Regions from separate parts of the Ensifer sp. 4252 genome, predicted to be linked through region 2. Evidence: predicted binding sites of a transcription regulator. Region 2 holds the regulator's gene; the other holds the start of a gene.
The links. Region 2 encodes LexA, which represses DNA repair genes until DNA is damaged. Its sites were predicted from a motif close to TGTTCNNNNTGTGTTCNG; they were not measured.
Positions count from the first base shown of each region.

Region 1: a site for LexA is predicted at 1,870-1,887, ahead of ABIE33_RS33675 (ImuA family protein). Genes of this name have one in related genera too.

Region 1 is NZ_JBNDIU010000037.1:14,926-18,475, reverse strand. Features, by position in the region: gene xth (exodeoxyribonuclease III) at 97-867, shown strand; gene ABIE33_RS33680 (SOS response-associated peptidase) at 882-1,655, opposite strand; gene ABIE33_RS33675 (ImuA family protein) at 1,947-2,705, shown strand; gene ABIE33_RS33670 (Y-family DNA polymerase) at 2,620-3,550, shown strand, end outside.
Region 2 is NZ_JBNDIU010000018.1:60,168-63,717, reverse strand. Features, by position in the region: gene ABIE33_RS26285 (hypothetical protein) at 589-921, shown strand; gene lexA (transcriptional repressor LexA) at 1,311-2,030, opposite strand; gene ABIE33_RS26275 (hypothetical protein) at 2,211-2,450, shown strand; gene ABIE33_RS26270 (hypothetical protein) at 2,507-2,794, opposite strand; gene ABIE33_RS26265 (hypothetical protein) at 3,238-3,381, opposite strand.

The DNA.
Region 1 (3,550 bases), on a different contig from region 2:
TTGTCGATTGAGCGCGTTTTACCAGCGTCAATGCCGAAGATCAGACGATCAATTAGCCGTGGCGTCGTGGGCGGCAAAAAGCATGGATCAAACCCGGTGAAACTTGCCACGTACAATGTCAACGGCATCAACAGTCGCCTCGACGTTTTGCTGCGGTGGCTGGAAGAGGCCGGGCCGGACGTCGTATGTCTGCAGGAACTGAAAGCACCCGATAACAGGTTTCCGCGCCGTGAAATCGAGAAGGCCGGTTATGGCGCGATCTGGCACGGGCAAAAGTCCTGGAATGGCGTGGCGATTCTCGCCCGTGGCGAGGATCCGATAGAGACGCGGCGCGGACTTCCCGGCGATCCCGACGACAGCCATAGTCGCTACATCGAAGCGGCTGTCGACGGTATTGTTATCGGGTGCCTGTATCTGCCAAACGGCAATCCTGCCCCGGGCCCCAGGTTCGACTACAAGCTGCGATGGTTCGAGCGACTTCACGATTATGCAGCAGAGCTGATCGATCTCGAGGTCCCGGCTGCCCTTGTAGGCGATTTCAATGTCATGCCGACCGATCTCGACGTCTACAAACCCGAGCGCTGGCGCGACGATGCGCTCTTCAGGCCGGAAGTCAAATCAGCCTATGCCGGCCTGCTTGATCAGGGCTGGACAGATGCGGTCAGACACCTCCATCCCAACGAGCGGATCTACACATTCTGGAAGTATTTCCGAAATGCCTTTGCCCGCGATGCCGGTCTGCGCATTGATCATTTTCTGTTGAGCCCGGCACTTGCTGCCGATTTGAGGCGGGCAAAGGTCGACAAGTCGGTCAGAAGCTGGGATCACACCAGCGATCACGCGCCAGTATGGATCGAGTTGATTTAGGCGGTTCGCCGTGGCTAGAGAATGTTCAACTGGGCGATCGGCTCACCGGCGGCCGTCACGATCGTTGAGCCGTAGGGTTCGCGCGAAATGACGACTAGCGCGTCGTCGGGTAGCGGGCGGGCAAGCGCCTTAGCCTCCTCCCATGGTGCGCGCAGCCACAAATCAGTCTCCTCTTGGGTCAGAAGCAAGACAGGCATCGCCTTTTCATGGATGGGCTTTACCAGGCCATTGGCATCCGTCGTCAGGAAGCCGTAGAGGTCGTCGGTGGTCAGGCCATCCCTCACCTTGCGCACGCTTGTCCACTGAGGGACTTGAAGCCCCGCAAAGAACATCAGCGGCTTGCTTTCGTCGCGCGCAAACCAGGCGTTCGGGGTCCTTCCGCCTTCTTCCTTGGCGGCGGGGTCCGGCTCGGCAAAGCTGGTCACGGGCACGAGGCAGCGATGCTCGACGCCGTACCAGCGTTTCCAATGGGGAAAGTTCAGGTTACGGACATTCGTCGTTCCGCCATCCAGCTGTTCGCGAAGCAAGGTGTCGAAATCGACTTCCTTTCCCTTGGCCCGCAGTTTGTCGGCCTTTTTTTCCGCCTCCTTCTTCAGGGCGAACAGCGGGGAAGGCAGGCCCCAGCGCGCGTGCACCAGCTGTTTTCTTCCGTCCGTCGTTTTGCGCACGATCGGACCCCTCTGGTCCGGGTTCATCTGGTAGGCGGGCATCAGGTTGATAAAGCTCTCGGCGTCCTGAGCCCACTTGTTGACCCAATCCTTGTCTTCCATGCGGTAGAGATTGCACATTGTTGCGACTGCTCCCCGTGACTTCGGCGCAATCGTAACCGATCCCGCGGCTGGCTGCCAATCGCATGTCGAGCCGCTGCTCCTCCCAAGATTTTTCAACAAGCTCAGGCCGGCTCAAAATATCTAGGTCTATGATTCCTAACGCGAATCTTTCGACCCCCTAAAACTGAGGGATAATATTCCTATTTTCGGTTGCTTGACACTGTCGGGAGATGGGAACAGATAGGGAACATCTGCATTTGAACGACATGATGTCGACCCTTCAACGCGACCTTTGAGGGAACGCGAACGATGACTGCTGCCCGCCACAGGGTGATTTCGGATCTGCGCGACCGCATTGCCGCCCTCGAAGGCAGTGCGGCCAGGAAGGCGGCTTGTCTTGCCTTTGGCGTGCCCGAGATCGACGGCGCGTTGCCGGGAGGGGGGCTGTCCTATGGCGCCCTTCACGAATTTGCCGGAGGTGGAGCTGGAACTGTCGATGGCGCGGCGGCTGCTCTTTGCGTGGCCGGAATTGCGGCTCGCACGAAGGGGCCGATCCTGTGGTGTCTGACGCGTCCGGACCTCTTCTTTCCGGCATTGGCGCAAGCCGGGCTTTCTGCCGAGCGGCTCATTTTTGCCGAGGCCGACAGGGAGGAAGATGTGCTCGCCAGTATGGAGGAGGGGCTTTCCTATGGCGGTCTGGGAGCTGTGGTCGGAGAGATCGTTCGGCTTCCCATGACCACGTCGCGACGGCTTCAGCTTGCGGCAGAAAAGACAGGCACGATGGGATTGGTCGTTAGGCGATGGCGCCGTCAGACCGAGGCCTCCGACTTTGGCCAGCCGACCGCATCGGCCACAAGGTGGCGGGTCAGCGTGATGCCGTCGGAGGATCTTCCGGTTCCAGGCGTCGGGCGGCCGCGATGGCTCCTGGAATTGATGCGGGTGAAAGCGGGGGAGTGCGCAGAATTTATCGTAGGAGCGTGCGATGCCACGGGTCGTATCCATCTATCTCCCGGATCTGGCGATCGAGAGGATCAGGCGGGCGGACGGCGAGGGACGGCTTTCGGCTGACCTGCCGCTGGTCATGATCGCCAAAAGCGGTTCGCAGCGCTGGATTACCGCGCTTGATCGCAAGGCCCGGCAAGCCGGTCTTCATGTTGGTATGCCGGCCGCCCAGGCCCAGGCCATCATAGGCAAGCTGCAGTTCGTGGATGCCGATCCGGTTGGCGATGCGGCGGCACTCGAACGCATCGCGCTTTGGGCGCTCACCCAATATTCCCCTGTTGTCGCGATGGATGCGCCCGACGGCATCGTCATGGATACCGAAGGCGCCGACCATCTGCAGGGCGGCGAAGAGCTGATGCTGTCGGGCATCGTCAATCGGTTCCATGGCAGGGGACTGACCGCCAGAGTGGCGATCGCCGACAGCTGGGGAGCCGCCCACGCGCTGGCGCGGGTAGGCAAACGGGACACCGTCCTTGTTACGCCCGGTGAGACCGTCCGCTTTGTCGAGAGGCTGCCGATTTCTTCGCTCCGGCTCAGCCCTGACGTCGTTGCAAGCCTGCGCACGCTCGGGTTTCAGACGATCGGCGAGCTCTCTTCCACACCGCGGGCACCGCTGGCGTTGCGCTTCGGGCCCGAGATCGGTCGCCGCCTCGACCAGATTTACGCTCGTCTTCCAGAACCGATCGAACCCATAAAGCCGGCCGAACTGATCGAAGTCTCGCGCGCATTTGCAGAACCGATAGGCGCCCCCGAAACCATCGCAAAATATGTGTCGCGGCTGGTGGTTCAGCTTTGCGACGCGCTTCAGAAGAAGGGACTGGGCGTCCGCCGCACCGACCTGATCGTCCACAAGGTCGACAACACGATGCAGGCGATCCGGGCCGGAACCGCAAAGCCCGCCCGTGACGTCG
Region 2 (3,550 bases):
CCGCAGGTTGACGGGGTTGGAGGCGAGCGCTGATCCGAAGGCGGTTGAAATACGGGCCATCGGTGGCGTACAGCGGCCGTGTGCTCGTTGCGAGCGTCAATGACGATGTGAGCGCGTTGCCTGTAAATGGGGCGGGCGAGGGCGTGCTTTAGCCCCTCGTGCGGTGAAGGCAACAAGTCCGCCAGCGCCTGCGCAGGGCCGACTGGCGAAAGTGGTTCTCCATCGATAGCGGTCCGATTGTTGCAAGTGAAACGGTGGGCGTGCCGGGACACGCTGCGGCACGCAGGTGGCGGCAAGAAGCGGCGGGTCAATGCGGCGCGTCCAACACGCGCAACGAGGCTATCCACATTGCCGCCAACCACTGTTTTCAAAGCGCAATTCGGCCGGGCTACCCTTGCCGGCCAGTTTCTGAACGTTCGCAGTCGCCAACGACATGGCCTTGCGAGGACGCGCCCCGAAATGGTGATCCGGTCGCTATTGTCAGTGCTGAAAATATTGTCTCTAGACGGTACTGGGAATGAATATCCCGACAGCGCGACCCGTATAGGTAGTATCAAACAAAGCCGACAATGGAGGAAAAGACATAAAATGAAATGTAAGATCGCCCTGACTGCTCTTGCCATTCTTGCCGCAACGACGGCCACCGCCAGCGCTGAGGATCTCGTCTTTCAGCTGAAGAACAAGACGAACGTCGTTTTGACGAACTTCTACACGTCGCCGGTCGGTGTTGATCAGTGGGAGGACGACGTCTTCGGGCGGCAGGTGCTCAATCCGGGCGAAAGCATGGAAATTACCATCGCCGACGGACGCGATGTCTGCAAATACGACATGCGCTTTGAATTCGAAGAAGGTTCCGGTCTCGACACGACTGAAGACACGCAGGATCTCTGCGAGTTGGGCGAGTACTCGATACACGAGTAAAATCTGTCGAGCCTGGAAAACGCTCGATCTGACGATCTCCGTCTCGCTACCTTGTGGTGGCGAGACGTTGAAGCAAGAAGACGGCTGACCGGCACGATGGCGGCTAGAGTGAGACGGGCCTAGAGCGCTTCATCTTTAAACAGAAGCATTCTGCCGGAAGGAATTTCGGCCAGGACCAAGGCGGCTGGCGAAGAGCGCAGCAGAGGCTGCGGTCAAGACGGCCGCCGCCGGTAATGGCCGAAATTCATCCGGCCCTTCGGGTTGACTGAAAACGGCCGCCCACTGTGTCGGATGGCTTGCCCGATGGATCCGCATCGCTCTGCGCCATCCTTCGTGTGGAACGGCCGTTTTGAGCCAACAGAATCGCTTCCGTTTAAAGATAAAGCGCTCTAGTGGTAGCGGCGGATCAAGCCGACGAGCTTGCCCTGTATCTTGACGCGATCGGGGCCGAAGATACGCGTCTCATAGGCCGGATTGGCCGCCTCGAGGGCAATCGACGCGCCCTTGCGCCGGAAGCGCTTCAAGGTCGCTTCCTCGTCATCGACAAGGGCCACGATGATATCGCCGGGATTGGCTGTGGTGGCATTGCGGATGATCACCGTGTCGCCATCGAAGATGCCGGCTTCGATCATCGAATCACCCTTCACTTCAAGGGCGTAGTGCTCGCCGCTGCCGATCATATCGAGCGGCACGGTAATGTCGTGGGTGTTGTTCTGTATCGCCGAGATCGGCACACCGGCGGCAATGCGCCCCATAACCGGGACCGACACGGAGCTGTTGTCGGCAACCGGCGTCGTTTTCGCAGCGGCGGGGGCAGGGGCGGGAGGTTTGCCAAGGCTTCCCTCGATGACACTTGGGGAAAACCCGCGACGGGGCTGGGCGCTTGCCGCATAGGCTTCCGGCAGCTTGATGACTTCGAGCGCCCGGGCGCGGTTGGGAAGACGGCGAATGAAGCCGCGTTCCTCGAGTGCTGTAATCAGCCGGTGAATACCCGACTTCGATGCCAGGTCGAGTGCGTCCTTCATCTCATCGAAGGACGGCGGTACACCGGACTCCTTCATTCGTTCATGGATGAAAAGAAGCAATTCCTGTTGCTTGCGGGTCAGCATGGCAAGTCGCTCCAGAGGCGTGAAACAAATCAAGAACAGACACTATCTGTTCCATATGTGTTCCGCAAGTGCCTAAAATTCCGTGAATGTTGGTTCAATCGAGTGCATAGCGGCGATCTCGTCGCTGTACGTGCCGCACGAGGCTGTTATGCCTCCTTCCGTTTATGGAATGAGGGTCTAATGACGAAGCTGATTCGAATTTTTCTGACGATCGTTGTCGCCGCGACCGCGGTGCTTGGATTCCGCTGGTATCAATATGTGGACAATAAACAAAGCCCGTTCGATGAGGTCGGAATCGCGTTGAATGCGGCGATGCCCGGGCCGCTCAATCAATGGGGTTGTGACCGGCTGAAGCTTACGTTTGGCAACGGGCTGCCGCCGCATGGTTGCGCCGCTGGCGATGGAACCCAGTGGAAATAGCCTGCCGTCACGGGATCGGCAGAAGTCGATCGGCGATCAGGTGAAGGACGCGTGAATCAGGCCGGCCGTGTGGCGGAGCAGGCGTCCTCGAACTCCTTGACGGTTTCCGCCGAGTTGTCCTCGGGCAGTACCGCGTCGGCCGCGTCGGTCGCGACCGGCGTGTCGCCTTGGTAGACGAAGGACTGGATATAGTAGGCGATCGCCCCTTTCCAAACGTTCCGTCCGTCGATCTGTTGACAGGGTACAGCCATTTCGAAATCGGCTTGCAGGTCGTCGACCGTGGCAGCGCTGAGGGCGATGTTCGGCGATGCGATAATCGAGGCGATAAGCAAGGCTGCAAGCACGGTGAACGTCCACTAGATCAGAGGTGGCGGCGATAGTTTGGTTAACGATGTGAACCGTGCTTTCGTTCCGAAGTCCAGCAAGCATGCCGGGCACTGTGGCGTGTTCAACAGTTCTTTGCGAGAGGCGAAGACTGCTGCTCAAGCTGTGGCAGGGAAGGCACAAAGATTTGCATGAACAGGGCGTTCTCGATCTTCCGACGTCTACTACATGCAGCGTGTCGACGGCCGATCAGGCTTGGCAGCAGAAATGGAAACGCTTGGCGAGCGCCGCCGCCCGCAACGATCTTTGCAAATCCGGAGGCAGGCGACGTTCAAGCGTGCTGGCATCTATTCTTGGTCAGGGGGCCAGTCGCCAGGGTGTGCGGAGACGTGCGCACCTCGTCCGACTGGCCGAGGACAAAACTCTCCCGACTATTTGGTTCGAGAGGTTAAAGGCGGCTGTCCTACTTCTTGTCTTTCTTGCCGAGGGAGAAGCTGCTGCCTGCAAGCTTTACCTGTGAGCCTTCTGTCGTTACGGCGGCTTTGACGGTCTTGTCCTTTTTGGGTTTTCTAACCTCGCGGTTACTTCGCACTTGACCTTTTGCCATGATCGTCTCCTTGAAAAGGTGTGCCGGGGAACCCTCATGGGCGCCGAATGACCGGCGGATTAGCCTGCATTGATACCGCCGGAAGTCAATGACGGTGCGTGGGGAGCATTGGCCTGGGCGGGCGGTTTGGGCCCGCATGAAGCCGATTTTCTGCCCGTGGTGATTATAA